Regions from separate parts of the Mycolicibacterium sarraceniae genome, predicted to be linked through region 2. Evidence: predicted binding sites of a transcription regulator. Region 2 holds the regulator's gene; the other holds the start of a gene.
What was found. The regulator LexA, encoded in region 2, represses DNA repair genes until DNA is damaged. The targets are predictions, from matches to a motif close to CGAACANNTGTTCG.

Region 1 (7,598 bases), 1.9 Mb from region 2:
GGGCATATGCTGACCAGCCACCACGAGTCGCAGGCGGACCTGACGCTGCACCTCGTGCGGGTCAGTGATCCGCGGGCGTTCGGCTGCGTGCCCACGGACGCCGATGGCCGGGTACAGGCCTTTCTGGAAAAGACCGAGGACCCGCCGTCCGACCAGATCAACGCCGGCACCTATATCTTCAAACGGGAGATCCTCGATCGGATCCCGCGTGACCGTGAGGTCTCGGTGGAGCGCGAGGTGTTTCCGGCGCTGCTCGCCGACGGGGTGAAGGTGTGTGGCTACGTCGACTCCAGCTATTGGCGTGACATGGGCACCCCGGAGGATTTCGTCCGCGGCTCGGCAGACCTGGTCCGCGGACTGGCACCCTCGCCCGCGCTCGGCGGCCGACGCGGGGAGAGCCTGGTGCACGACGGCGCATCGGTGGCGGCAGGGGCGGTGTTGGTCGGCGGGACGGTGGTCGGCCGGGGTGCCGAGATCGGGCCGGGGGTCCGACTGGACGGCGCGGTCGTTTTCGACGGGGCGTCCATCGAGGCGGGTTCGGTGGTGGAGCGCTCGATCATCGGTGCAGGCGCCCGGATAGGGCCGCGGGCGCTGTTGCGCGACGCCATCATTGGCGACGGTGCCAACGTCGGCGCCCGGTGCGAGCTGCTGCGCGGTGCGCGGGTGTGGCCCGGGGTCGTCATCCCCGACTGCGGTATCCGCTACTCGTCGGATATCTGACGCGAGCAGGCCACCTCGACCAGGTGGGCCACCGCGGCGTCGATACCGTCGGGCAGCGCGTCGACCGGCCACCATCGCAGGTCCAATGACTCGTCGCTGATCGCGATGACGGCGTCGGCCGGAGCCCGCGCGATGAACTGCAGATCCAGATGGCGGGTCGGCACCCCGAGTGAGCAGGTCAGCGCGTGCACGTGAATGGCGCCCAGCGCGGCATCGATACTCAGGCCCTCGATCCCGGATTCCTCGGCTGCCTCCCGCATTGCCGCGGCGACGATGTCCGTGTCCGCCGGCTCGCAGTGCCCACCGAGTTGCACCCAGCGACCCAATCGCGGATGCAGGGTCAACAGAACGTGATCGCCCGAGTCGGAGACCACCAGTGCCGAGGCAGTGATATGGCCCGGGACGCAGGCTCGTTCGCAGGAATCGGTGCGCGCCAACAGAAATCCCAGCACGGCTTGGCGCAAAGCGTCCTGGCCGTCGTCGGGGGCGTCCCATTCCGTCAGCAGCTCGATCGCGGAATCCCGCACACCCGAGTAGGTCACCGCCGCACCAGCAGATCGCCGACCGGCGCCGGATCACGGGGTCCGGACGGGTCGACGGGATAGCCGATCGCGATCGCGCCCAGGGGCTCCCAATCCGTCGGCAGATCAAGGGTTTCGCGGACCAGCTCGGCGGCGAAGATGGTCGAGCCGATCCAGCAGCTACCCACCTCGCGGACTGCCAGCGCGACGAGCAGCGCCTGCACCGCCGCACCGACCGCGACGGTGAACATCGTGTGCTCGGCCTCCGCGCGGGCCGCGTCCGGGTAGCTGTGCGCGCCCTCGGGCACCAGGAACGGGATCACGACCTCCGGTGCGTCATAGAGAATCTGCCCACGCCCGATGCGCCGCTCCACCGCATCGGCCGGTGTACCGTCGGACGTCAGATCCGCGCGCCAGGCGTCTTTCATGGCGTCCAGCAGTGCGACGCGACGGTCGCGATCGGCCAGCCAGACGAACCGCACCGGGCGGGTGTGATGCGGTGCGGGCGCGGTGAGTGCCTCGGCGACCGCCTCCTCGATGAGCTTGTGGTCCACGGGTTCAGCCGCGAACTGGCGCACCGATCGGCGGAGCAGTTGGGCCTGGCGCCGGCCGAGTTCGATTGATTCGGCGGTGCCCAGCCAGAACAGGTCATCCTCACCGCCGCGCAGCAGTCGCGCCGCGGTGGATCCGTCATCGGCGAGTTCGAGGCCGCGTACCACCGCGACGGGGACCGCGGTCAGCTTGCCTTTGACAAGGTCGGCGGCAGCGGCGATTTCGTCGGCGACGGCCACTTCGGTGACCACCAGTTCGTTGCCGTGCCTGTCGACGGCGCCGGCGTAGCCGTACAGCACGGGGAGTCCGGACGAGCCGATCGCGGCGTCAGTCTGCCCGTTTCGCCAGGCGCGCCCCATCGTGTCGGTGACGACTACGGCGACGTCGACCCCGAGACGTTCGCGCAGCGCCGTCCGCAATGCCAACGCACTGCCGTCGGGATCGATGGGCAGCAACGCCAATTCGGTTGCACCGACATTGGAACCGTCGACGCCGGCGGCCGCCTGGACGATGCCGTTGCGGTTCGCGGTGATCAGTGTTTTGCCCTTGCGGGCCAGCACCCGCACCGCCTCGGTGTCGATGAGCATGCGGCGCAGCGCATCCCGCTCGTCGGGATCGGCGGGCGCCGCCACGATGCGGCCCTCGCATTTGGACATCACCTTGCTGGTGACGACGACGATGTCGCCGGCGCGCAGCCAGGGGGCGGCGGTGGCGAGCGCGGCGGCCAGGTCGTGGCCGGGCCGGAATTCGGGAAGTCCGGTGACGGGCAGGATTTCGACGGGCGCCGCGCTGCCATGATCGCCGCTAGGCGGCACCGTTGGACTTGAGCCACTGGTCACAGCGTCACGCCTGCCAGTTCCAGCCCGGCGCGCACCATGTCGGCGGTCGCCGAGGGGTCGGACATCAGCAGGGGTATCGAGTTCACTGTCACGCCGGGGACTTCAGCCTGATCGCCCTCCGAGATCAACCAGTAGTCCAGGATGCCGGTGGCCGACCGCGCGCCGTAGTGCCGGGCGACGGCTTGTGACGACGTTTCCACGCCGATCACCGACAGGCATTCGTCGGCCATGCCACGCAACGGCTTTCCGCCGATGATGGGGGAGTAGCCGATGATCGGCGCCGGCGTAGACCGCAGCGCCGCACGGACGCCGGGGATAGCCAGGATCGCGCCGACGCTGACGACCGGGTTCGACGGCGCCAGCATGACAACATCGGCTTCGGTGATCGCGTCGATGACACCGGGCCCGGCGGTGGCGCTTTCGGAGCCGACGAACGCGAAGCTGTGCGTGGTCACGTGTGCCCGGTAGCGCACCCACCACTCCTGGAAGTGAATGGCTTTGCGGTCACCGGTGTCTGGATCGTCGATCACGACATGGGTTTCGCACCGGTCATCGCTGGCCGGGAGCAGGGTGGCGCCGGGAGTCCAACGACCGCAGAGGGCCTCGGTGACCTGTGACAGCGGATATCCGGCCCGCAGCATTTGACTGCGTACCAAATGAGTGGCCAAATCCCGGTCGCCCAAACCGAACCAATCTGGTTGAACTCCGTAGGCGGCCAATTCCTCTTTGGCATTCCAGGTCTCGTTGCGATGTCCCCAGCCGCGCTCGGGGTCGATACCTCCACCTAAGGTGTACATGCAGGTGTCGAGGTCGGGGCAGATGCGCACGCCGTGCATCCAGGCGTCGTCACCGATGTTGACCACGGCGGTCAGCGCGTGATCAAGATCGCCTGTGGCGGCGGATATCTGGCCGCCGAACTGGCCGAGTCCGAGTAGTCGTTGCACGCCTAACAGGAAGCGGGCACCCCCGACGCCACCAACCAGAACGGTGATCTTCACACCGATCGACACTAGGCGGTCGGGCTTGTGCGTGGCGCACGCGGTCACGATCACGTCACTCTCGGGACACGCCGGTGCATCGACTCGCCGAATTGTCCCAGGGAAATGGTATGAACTTCGGTTCAATCGCTTGCGCGAAGCATCCCAGCCGTGTCTAATCACATCAGTGTCATTTCCCGGTCGGACCTGCCGGTTTCGGTGTCCCATACCGTGATTCGACCAGGTGTTCGAATTGAGTTGGGCACACTTCATAGTGGGCGACATGCGAAAGATCTACGAAACCAGGTGAAGGAGGCGGAAATGTCCTATGAGAACGTAATCGGCGCGATGGGGTTGCCGCAGTCCATTCCCGGATCGCAGACGATGGGGCTAATGGCACGCGCTCACCTGAGTTTGGTGCCAGACGCGATCATCGATGCGATCCCGGATCCGGCCGAAGACGAAGACCAGTGGCAGGAACGTGCGCTGTGCGCGCAGACCGACCCCGAAGCGTTCTTCCCTGAGAAGGGTGGCTCCACTCGCGAAGCCAAGCGCATCTGCTTGGGCTGCGAGGTGAAGGACAAGTGCCTCGACTACGCCCTCGCTCACGATGAGCGCTTCGGCATCTGGGGCGGGCTCTCCGAGCGGGAGCGTCGTCGCCTCAAGCGCGGCATCATCTGACGCGCTCTCGCTGCGTCTAATCCTCTTCCATACTCGGGTCGATGACTGACGGCTCGACCCCGAGATAGGTGGCCACCTGTGCCACCAATATCTCGTGCAGAAGATCAGTCAGATCGATCGAGTCCTTGGCCCGTCGCTCGATCGGCTTGCGAAACAACACTATTCGGGCCCGCGTGGAGTTACCGCGAACATCGACCCCGGCCGGGATCAGTCGGGCCAGCGCGATCGGCCCGTCGGCGATCACTTCGGCCGGCCACTGCACACTGTCTGGATCCTTCGGCGCGATGCGCGGAATCTCGTCGACCGCGACGTCCAATGCGGTGAGCCGCTGTTGCCAGCGCCGTTCGATCGGCTCGTAAGCCTCCAGCACCGCCGTATCAAATCGTTCGGCCCGGCTGCGCCAGCCCGGGACCGTCGGAGGTAGCAGCGGCCCGCGCATCTCGCGGCCTCGGCGTGATCCCGGGGCACCGCCGGACCGGCCACCTCGCCGGGAGCTGCGGGAATCGGCCACGGATGTGATCGTAACGGTTGTGAATCGGCGGACTTGCGGCTGCGCGTGTCCGCCGGTCACCGGTGAATGAACCGGGATAACCTCACGAACGTGAATGCTCCCCGTCGCTGCTGCCGGCCTGGGTGCCCCCATTATGCGGTGGCGACGCTGACGTTCGTCTATTCGGATTCCACCGCCGTGGTCGGCCCGCTGGCCACCTCGCGCGAACCGCATTCGTGGGATCTGTGTGTCGGACATGCCAACCGGATCACCGCACCGATCGGCTGGGACCTGGTCCGCCACGCCGGCCCGCTGCCCGAGTATCCCGACGAGGACGACCTGGTGGCCCTTGCCGACGCGGTCCGCGAGGGCCGCGAGGGCCTGGGTGCTCGGCCGCCGATCGCTGGCTTCTCCGATCCCGGCGGCGCGGCACATGCACCGGCGACCAGTGCGCCGATGATGCCGTCGACAGCGCACCGGCCTGCCACAGCGGGCCGTCGGCGCGGGCACCTGCGGGTACTGCCGGACCCGGCCGACTGACGCGGTAGCTGCCCTTACCGGGGCGCGCAGACAGATAGGCTGGCGGCCAAGAGTCCCTCTCGGTCAGGAGATCCGCCATGTCGAGGCCCGCCGCCGCGGTCCGCAGTGTGATCAAGGCCTACGATGTGCGCGGCCTGGTCGGCAAGGAGATCGATGAGGCGTTCGTCGCCGACGTCGCTGCCGCGTTCGCCCGGCTGATCCGCTCCGAAGGAGGGGATCGGGTGACCATCGGCTACGACATGCGCGAAAGCTCGCCCGCGCTGGCCGATGCCTTCGGGGAGGGCGCGGCCGCACAAGGCCTCGACGTGGTGCGCATCGGACTGGCGTCGACCGATCAGCTGTATTTCGCATCCGGATTTCTGAGCTGTGCGGGCGCGATGTTCACCGCCAGCCACAATCCCGCCGCCTACAACGGCATCAAGCTGTGTCGTGCCGGGGCCAAACCCGTCGGCGAAGACACCGGGTTGGCGCTGATCCGCGACGAGGTGATCGCCGGCGTCCCCGGCTACGACGGTGAGCGCGGGACGGTCCACGATCAGGATGTCTTGCACGACTACGGCCAGTTCCTGCGTTCGCTGGTCGATATGGCCGAGCTGCGTTCGCTGCGGGTGGCCGTCGACGCGGGCAACGGCATGGCCGGGCACACCACGCCAGCGGTGTTGGGGCCGATCGAGGCGCTCACGGTGCTGCCGCTGTTCTTCGAGCTCGACGGCTCGTTCCCCAACCACGAAGCCAACCCGTTGGAGCCGTCAAACCTCGTCGATCTGCAGAAATTCGTGGTGGAGACCGGCGCCGATATCGGGCTCGCGTTCGACGGGGACGCCGACCGCTGCTTTGTCGTCGACGAGTTGGGCGCTCCGGTGTCGCCGTCGGCGGTCACCGCACTGGTCGCGGGCCGCGAGCTCAACCGAGAGATCGGTGCGACCGTGATCCACAACCTGATCACCTCGCGTGCAGTGCCCGAGCTGGTTATCGAGCGCGGGGGTACGCCCGTACGGTCGAGAGTTGGGCATTCCTATATCAAGGCGCTGATGGCCGATACCGGCGCGATCTTCGGCGGCGAGCATTCCGCGCACTATTACTTCCGCGATTTCTGGGGTGCCGACTCCGGCATGCTGGCCGCGCTGCACGTACTGGCCGCGCTCGGCGAACAGGATCATCCGCTGTCGGAACTAATGGCCAACTATGAGCGCTACGAAGCCTCCGGTGAAATCAATTTCCGCGTGGCAGATGCGCCGGCCAGTGTCGATTCGGTGCTGAAAACCTTTGGCGCCCAGGTTGTTGCGCTGGATCATCTGGACGGTGTGACGGTCGACCTCGGTGGAGGCGCCTGGTTCAACCTGCGCACCTCCAACACCGAACCGCTGCTGCGCCTCAACGTCGAAGCCCGCACTGGCGACGAGATCGACGAGATCGTTCGCCGGGTCTCTGAGGACATCGCCGCGCAACCGGACGGGGCGACGTGAGCGCTGTGCACGCCACTATCGATCTCGATGACACCGACGGTCTGCTGGAGGCCGACCGCGACGGACTGCTGCGGGCCGCAGCGATGGCCGGCGCGCAGGTGCGGGCTACGGCGGCTGCCGTCGAGGAAGGCGAATTGGCGACGTTGGCCAGCGGTGACCGGCCCCGGACCGTGATCTGGGTGGGCGGCCGCGGAGCCGCCGAGAGTGCTGGCGCGATGCTGGCCGTCACGCTCGGCGGGGTGGCGAGCGAGCCAATCGTGGTGGCCCCCGAATCTCCGCCGTGGATCGGCCCGCTCGACGTTCTCGTCGTCGCCGGCGACGACCCCGGCGACCCGGCATTGGTGACCTCGGCAGCGACGGCGGTCCGGCGCGGTGCCCGCGTCGTCGTCGCCGCGCCCTACGAAGGACCGCTGCGCGATGCCACCGCCGGACGTGCTGCGGTGCTGGAACCGCGGCTATGGGCGCCCGACGAATTCGGACTTGGCCGCTATCTGGCGGCCGGGCTGGCCGCATTCCAGGCCGTCGACCCGGCCCTGCAGACTGATCTTTCCGCTCTGGCCGACGAACTCGACGCCGAGGCGTTGCGCAACAGTGTGGGCCGCGAAGTGTTCACCAACCCGGCCAAGGGCCTGGCCGAGCGGATGTCCGGCCGGCAGGTGGTGCTCGCCGGTGACGGTGCGGCAACCCTGGTACTGGCTCGGCATGCCGCCGCGCTGCTGCTGCGGCTGGCCGGCAAGGCTGTCGGCGCGGCCGGGTTGTCCGACGTTCTCGTGGCGTTACGGACCGGGGTGACAACTCAATTCGGCGACTCG
Region 2 (7,598 bases):
AGCACCGCGAGGAGGCGGAGACGATGACTGACGAGCAAGGACAGCAGTACCAACCCGAGCAGACCGGAATGTATGAACTGGAGTTTCCGGCCCCTCAACTGTCCGCGCCCGACGGGCGCGGACCGGTGTTGATCCATGCTCTGGAAGGGTTCTCCGATGCCGGCCATGCCATTCATCTGGCCGCTGAACACCTGAAAAGCAAGCTCGACACCGAGCTCGTCGCCTCATTCGCGATCGACGACCTCCTGGACTACCGGTCCCGTCGCCCGCTGATGACGTTCAAGACCGACCACTTCACCGACTATGACGATCCGCAGCTCAACCTATACGCCCTGCGCGACAGCCTCGGCACGCCGTTTCTGTTGCTCGCCGGTCTGGAGCCGGACCTGAAGTGGGAGCGGTTCGTCACCGCTGTACGGCTGTTGGCCGAGCGGCTCGACGTGCGGCAGACGATCGGCCTGGGCACGATCCCGATGGCGGTGCCGCACACCCGCCCGGTCACGTTGACAGCGCACTCCAATAACCGCGAGCTGATCACCGAGTTCACCCCGTGGGTGGGCGAGGTGCAGGTTCCCGGCAGCGTGTCCAACCTGCTGGAATACCGGATGGCCCAGCACGGCCACGAAGTGGTCGGGTTCACCGTCCACGTGCCGCATTATCTGGCCCAGACCGATTTCCCGGCGGCCGCGGAGGCGCTGCTGGAACAAGTGGCCAAACTGACTTCGCTGCAGGTGCCGCTGCGGGCCCTGACCGATGCCAGTGAGGGTATCCGAACCAAGATCAACGAGCAGGTAGAGGCCTCGCCGGAGGTCTCTCAAGTGGTGAGCGCACTGGAGCGACAGTACGATGCTTTCGTTGCCGCTCAAGACAACCGGTCGCTTCTGGCTCGCGACGAGGATCTGCCCAGCGGTGACGAATTGGGTGCGGAGTTCGAGCGATTCCTGGCCCAGCACGCCGACGAGTTCAAAGACGGTTTCACCGATAACGGGGATACCTAAGGAACTCCACCGCACAACGACGGGGTTGCCCATGACGCAGCGAAAGCCGAATCTGCAGCCCGTGCGGGAAATGACGCCCACGCTGCATTTCCGGACCATTCACGGCTACCGCCGGGCGTTCAGGGTGGCCGGGTCGGGCCCCGCGTTGCTCCTGATTCACGGAATCGGCGACAACTCGACGACGTGGCATTCGGTGCACAGCAAGCTGGCTCAGCGGTTCACCGTCATCGCCCCGGATCTGCTCGGACACGGCCAGTCCGACAAACCGCGGGCCGATTATTCGGTGGCGGCCTATGCCAACGGCATGCGCGATCTGCTCAGTGTCCTCGAGGTCGACAAGGTCACCGTCGTGGGACACTCCCTCGGCGGTGGCGTGGCGATGCAATTCGTCTACCAGTATCCGCAATTGGTGGAACGGCTGATCCTCGTCGGTGCCGGTGGTGTGACCAAGGACGTCAACATCGCGCTGCGGGCCGCCTCACTGCCGATGGGCGGCGAGGCACTGGCACTGCTGCGACTGCCCCTGGTGCTGCCTGCCATGCAGGTCGCCGGACGGGCACTGGGCACCGTGTTCGGTTCGACCGGGCTGGGCCGCGATCTGCCTGATGCGCTGCGCATCCTGACCGATCTGCCCGAGCCCACCGCGTCGTCGGCATTCACCCGCACGTTGCGCTCAGTGGTGGACTGGCGCGGGCAGGTGGTGACCATGCTCGACCGCTGTTATTTGACTGAATCTGTTCCTGTGCAACTAATTTGGGGTGATCAGGACGCGATGATCCCGGTCAGTCACGCACGGATGGCCCATGCCGCGATGCCCGGCTCCCGGTTGGAGATCTTCGGCCGGTCCGGGCACTTCCCCTTCCACGACGACCCCGACCGCTTCGTCGAGGTCGTCGAGCGATTCATCGATTCGACCGCACCGGCCGAGTACGACCAGGACGTGCTGCGTGAACTGTTGCGCACCGGACTGTCCGAGCGTTCGGTCACCGGCACGCTCGACACCCGGGTGGCGGTGCTCGACGCCATGGGCGCCGACGAGCGCAGCGCCACCTGAGCACCTCACCCGGGCGGCGTCGCAAAATCTCAGAGCGTCGTAGTGTCGGAGCATGACCATCGACGTAGCCGTGTTGCGGGTGTTCACCGATTCCGATGGCAATTTTGGTAATCCCCTTGGCGTCATCGACGCGGCGACCGTTCCCGCAACTGAGCGCCAACGCATCGCCGCTGAATTGGGTTACAGCGAAACCATATTCATCGATGTGCCGTCCAACGGGGCGACCACCGCGCACGCACGCATCTTCACCCCGGCCACCGAGCTGCCGTTCGCCGGGCACCCGACCGTGGGTGCGGCCTGGTGGCTGCGGGAACGAGGCACGCCGATCCGTACCCTCCAAGTGCCTGCCGGCATCGTGCAGATCAGCTATGACGACGCACTCACCACGGTGCGGGCCCGGGCGGAATGGTCACCGGAGTTCGCCATCCACGAGCTGGATTCGGTGGAGGAGTTGCTGGCCACCGATCCCGGCGACTACCCCGACGACGTCGAGCACTACGTGTGGTCTTGGCTCGATCGCGATCGCGGGCATATTCGTTCGCGGATGTTCGCCACCAATCTCGGCGTTCCGGAGGACGAGGCGACCGGTTCAGCGGCAGCTCGCCTGACCGACTATCTGAGCCGGGATCTGATGATCACGCAGGGCCAGGGATCGCAGATCTACACGACCTGGAATGCTGAAGGGTGGGTTCTAGTGGCGGGCCGCGTGGTCAGTGACGGTGCCCGCCAGCTGGGCTGACGACCAGTCAGCCGGAGGTGCCGACCGCGCGATGGGCGCGCAGCGCCTCGATCTCGCGTTCGAAATCCTCAGCGGAGCTGAAGGAGCGGTACACCGAGGCGAAGCGCAGGTACGCCACCTCGTCGAGTTCGCGCAGCGGCCCAAGAATGGCCAGGCCGACCTCGTGGCTCGGGATCTCGGGAGAACCGGCCGCCCGCACAGCGTCTTCGACCTGCTGGGCCAGCATGTTCAGCGCATCGTCGTCGACGTCTCGACCCTGGCAGGCCCGGCGCACGCCGCTGATGACCTTCTCGCGGCTGAACGGTTCGGTGACGCCGCTGCGTTTGACGACCGCCAGCACGGCGGTCTCGACGGTGGTGAACCGCCGGCCGCACTCCGGACAGGATCGGCGCCGCCGAATGGCCTGACCCTCGTCTGCTTCACGGGAATCGACCACTCTGGAATCAGGATGGCGACAGAACGGGCAATGCATGGCCGCTCCTTCGCCTCCGCCGCAGCTCGATGCTTCGGACCACCCAGAGACTACCTGTGCTGCCCTGCCGACGGCCACGCCCCGAAAACTCGGGCGAGCGAGACCGCCACCAGCAAGGCCGCTTGTCCGGCACACGTTGTGGCCGACCGTGATGCGTCGCGCGATCACCCCATCGGGGCGATGAGCGTCTGTCCGGCATCCAACGTGGCTGAATCGAGCTTGTTCAAGTCGCGGATGCGCGCCATCACCTGCCCGGCGGGCGCATCGGGGGCCACCCGGCCGGCGAGCTGCTGCAGCGTCTCCCCCGCCTGGACCTGGACCACCGCAAGCTGATCGGGCACCTGGTCGGTGGCCGCCGACGTGCCACTGAGATGACCCACCAGACCCAGCCACAGGGTGATCAGAGCGGCCACCCCGGCCAGCGCGATCGTGACGGCGGTGCTCACCGGCCGCCGCACGTGCGGCGCCCGCGAGAAGGTGACGCCGGTGCCGGAGTAACGCATCGGGGCGATGGCCGGGCGAGCCGGGTACGGCCGTTGGCCGCGGGGCCCGGCGGGACGGGTCCGAACGGGGGTGTTAGCCCTGACCGCCGCACGGGGGCGCATCGGCCGCACCGGTGCGGATGGGAAAACCTGCCGATCGTCGATGACTGTCACGTCTGTTTCCTTCCTCCAAGACGCCCACTGTTCGCCCTTGTGTTCGAACTGTACTCGACCATGCGTTCGAAATACGAACATGTGAGCGAGCGTGTCTGGAGAATAAATCCGCCCACCGACACGTTTTGGCGGTGCCGATCACCTGCACGATTGACGGCGGCGACACGCCGCGGTCGAACAAGTGTTTGATTATCTGCTGCCCCGCGACTACATTCGGGCCCATGAGCGACCGCAGTGAGACATCAGGTGCCGACTCCGGACTGACCGAGCGGCAGCGAACGATCCTCGAGGTGATCCGCGCCTCGGTCACCACCCGCGGCTATCCACCGAGCATCCGCGAGATCGGCGACGCCGTCGGCCTCACCTCGACGTCCTCGGTGGCGCACCAGCTGCGCACCCTCGAGCGAAAGGGCTATCTGCGCCGCGACGCCAACCGCCCGCGCGCCGTGGATGTGCGCAGCGCCGACGAGGTGACCGCCGTGACCACCGATGTCGCCGGCTCGGACGCCCTTCCCGAACCGACGTTCGTGCCGGTGCTCGGCCGCATCGCCGCCGGCGGCCCGATCCTGGCTGAGGAGGCCGTCGAGGACGTCTTCCCGCTACCCAAGGAACTGGTCGGTGAGGGCTCGCTGTTCCTGCTCAAGGTCGTCGGCGAATCGATGGTCGATGCCGCGATCTGCGACGGTGACTGGGTGGTCATCCGTCAGCAGAACGTGGCTGACAACGGCGATATCGTCGCGGCGATGATCGACGGCGAAGCCACTGTGAAAACGTTCAAGCGCACCAATGGTCAGGTATGGCTGATGCCGCACAACCCTGCATTCGACCCGATCCCCGGTAACGACGCCGCCATCCTCGGCAAGGTCGTCACCGTCATCCGCAAGATCTAGGGGCTACTCCGCCTTGACGAACCCGTTCGCCTGAGCGAGTTCCTCACTGGCGAACCAGACTTCGGGCACGGTGTGGTCGTAGAGGGCCGAATCCGGGGCGTAGTAGAGCCCCGAGTGGGTGTTGGCCTTGATCACGTAACCCTCAGGTGCCTGGTACGGATCAGAGAGCGGAAGGTGGATCGCCGGGCGCGATGAGGCGGTGCCGGCCGCCACATCGGACTGCAGAACCTCCGCCGGCTCGGTGACCGGTTTGCCCTCATCCTCGAGATCCGCAGGGAAGTACTGCTCGACGATCTCGGCCTCGGCGTACTCCTCCGGCGCTGGCTCGTCGTCCGGCTTCGCGGCGCGGCGACGCCGACCCGGCCTACCGAATTCGCCCACATCGAGTCGCCACATCGACTGCGACTCACCAAGATTCACCACCGCGTGCCGCCCCGAATCGGCAACCTCGTCGATCTCGACGTACGTATGACCGTCGGGCGCCTCGGCTGCGTCCACCTCGTCGGCATCGACCGGCCCAGCGGGAATGCGTGTCGGCGTGGTGTCGATGGAGTCCTCGTCGCCGTCGAACACATCCCCGAGCCCGGGCTGCGACTTGTCCTCGCCACCCGGTTGCGCCCAAGAGAACCCGGGCGCCTGGGCGACCTGCACGACGCCGCCGTCGTCGGGGTAGGTCGAAAAGCGTTCAGTCGAAGGAGCACCCGCGGGACCCTCATGCTCATCCGGCCAGTAACCGTCATCGTCGTCGTAATCGGGATCGTGGAAGTCGTCGTCGATCTCGATATCGCTACCACGGCGCCGCCGCAGCCAGAGCACACCCAGCGCGATCACCGCGACCAGCAGCAGCACCGGAATGATGATCAGCAACCACCACAGGTGGAAGGTGAAACCCGTGCCGGACTTCGGTGCGGCCAGACCGGACTGCGGCCCGGTCCCGTTGGGCACCTGCAGCCCGGCGAGTTGTCCGGCCAGCTCCGGCGGTTTGGTGGTGAATTTGCTGGCGGATTTGTTCCAGGAGATCTCGCCACCGCTGAACTTCTGGGTCACGGTGTCGCCGTTGACACTCTGCTCGCCGGTCGGAGCACCGAGCTCGCCGCCTGCCCCGCCCAACTTCGCCCATGCGGCGTTGATCGCGCCCCGCACCACGATGGCACCGTTGTCAGGCGTCCAGAAAATCACCGGCTTATCGGAGGCACTGAACGCGCTGACGCGGCTGTTCGGGGCACCCCCGTCCGCCTCGGTTCCGGTCGGCAGGCCGAGATCACCCGTCGGTCCGCCCTGCGCCTCGTACTTCGTCAGGATCGCGCCGGTCACAGCGTGCGCACCGGTCGCCGGCGAGTAGAAGATCTTGCCGCCGGCGTAATCCTGCACGGCACCGTCGGTCCCGACGGGACTCTGCGCACCCTGCCGGGCACCGAGCGGGCCCGCGAGCCCGCCCACGGCTCGCCACGCCTCATTGATCGCCGTCGTCGCATCCGTCGGCACTTGGAGACCGGCCAGGTTGCCGGCCAGTTCGGGCGGCACCGTGGTGAACGTGTTGGAGCTGTTGTCGTAGGAGATCTCACCGCCGGTGAACCTCTGGTTCACCACGTTGCCGTCGAAGGTCTCGTCGCCGGTGGGGACGCCCATCGTGCCGGCCGAGCCGCCGAGTTTGTCCCAGGCCGCGTTGATCGCGCCGCGCACCACCCACGCGCCGGTGTCGGGCGTCCAGAAGATCGCCGGTTTGTCGCTGGCACTGAACGTGCTCACCCGGCTGTCGGGGCCGACCAGGCCCGCAACCTCGTCGATGGTGGGGAAACCGAGATCGCTGTCGGCCGGGCCGCCTTGGGCCTGGTACTTGTCCAGGATGGGCCCGAACAACAGGTGGGCACCGGTGGCCGGGGTGAAGAAGATCTTGCCGCCACTGAAGTTCTGGGCGAACCCATCGCCGACCGCGTAGACGTCGCCGTCCTTGGCACCGACCGGAGAACTGGTGCCGCCAGCAGCCTGCCAGGCCTGGTCGATGGCACCACTCGCATCACTGTCGGGGGTCGCGATCGCCCCGGGCGCCGACAGCAGACCCGCTGTAGCCGTCGCGACGACGACGAGCGCCATTCGCCCGACGCCTCTACTGAGGCGACTTCCAAGCCAGGTCATGCGCTCTCCCCGCAGTTTCGGTCAAGATGATTCCCCTTATCCTCCGTGTCAACTTTGCGTCAGCACTTCGCGACACGCGGCATTTCCTTAGATATGCCGCACTCGGGGAAGGGGTAAAACTCCGGAAAAGTCGAGCACAAAGCCGAGCTATTCGGGTAACCGGGTACCGAATGGCGGCTGAGCGGTCCTAGAAATGCCAGCTCAGACCCCATGCCTGGGTTAGACGCCCAGGCTGCGACCAATGATCTCCTTCATGATTTCGGTCGTGCCGCCGTAAATCGTTTGGACCCGGGCGTCGAGGTAGGAGCGGGCCACCGGATACTCGCGCATATAGCCGTAGCCGCCGTGTAATTGCAGGCACCGGTCGATCAGGTACACCTGCTTCTCCGTGGAGTACCACTTCGCCATCGATGCCTGCTCGGCCGAGAGTTTTCCGTCAAGGTGAAGGCGAATGAACTCGTCGACCATGATGCGCACGGCGGTCGCCTCGGTGGACAGTTCGGCCAACAGGAAGCGGCTGTTCTGCTGGCTGCCGATCGGCTTGCCAAACGCCTTGCGTTCCTTGGTGTATCGCAGCGTCTGCTCGAGCACGTTTTCCATCGCCGCGGCTGCCATCACCGCAATGTTGAGGCGCTCCTGCGGCAGGTTCTGCA

Region 1: the regulator LexA is predicted to act here: its motif matches at 3,847-3,860, upstream of cofD (2-phospho-L-lactate transferase).

What each region holds. Positions count from the first base shown of each region.
Region 1 is NZ_AP022595.1:374,735-382,332, reverse strand. Features, by position in the region: gene manB (mannose-1-phosphate guanylyltransferase ManB) at 1-720, shown strand, start outside; gene G6N13_RS02070 (NUDIX hydrolase) at 702-1,262, opposite strand; gene G6N13_RS02065 (coenzyme F420-0:L-glutamate ligase) at 1,259-2,608, opposite strand; gene cofD (2-phospho-L-lactate transferase) at 2,629-3,630, opposite strand; gene G6N13_RS02055 (WhiB family transcriptional regulator) at 4,003-4,290, shown strand; gene G6N13_RS02050 (metallopeptidase family protein) at 4,307-4,729, opposite strand; gene G6N13_RS02045 (DUF3499 domain-containing protein) at 4,892-5,320, shown strand; gene G6N13_RS02040 (phosphomannomutase/phosphoglucomutase) at 5,398-6,786, shown strand; gene G6N13_RS02035 (TobH protein) at 6,792-7,598, shown strand, end outside.
Region 2 is NZ_AP022595.1:3,276,254-3,283,851, reverse strand. Features, by position in the region: gene G6N13_RS16360 (proteasome assembly chaperone family protein) at 24-998, shown strand; gene G6N13_RS16355 (alpha/beta fold hydrolase) at 1,030-2,052, shown strand; gene G6N13_RS16350 (PhzF family protein) at 2,105-2,791, shown strand; gene nrdR (transcriptional regulator NrdR) at 2,799-3,263, opposite strand; gene G6N13_RS16340 (LysM peptidoglycan-binding domain-containing protein) at 3,428-3,919, opposite strand; gene lexA (transcriptional repressor LexA) at 4,141-4,809, shown strand; gene G6N13_RS16330 (LGFP repeat-containing protein) at 4,813-6,903, opposite strand; gene G6N13_RS16325 (acyl-CoA dehydrogenase family protein) at 7,165-7,598, opposite strand, start outside.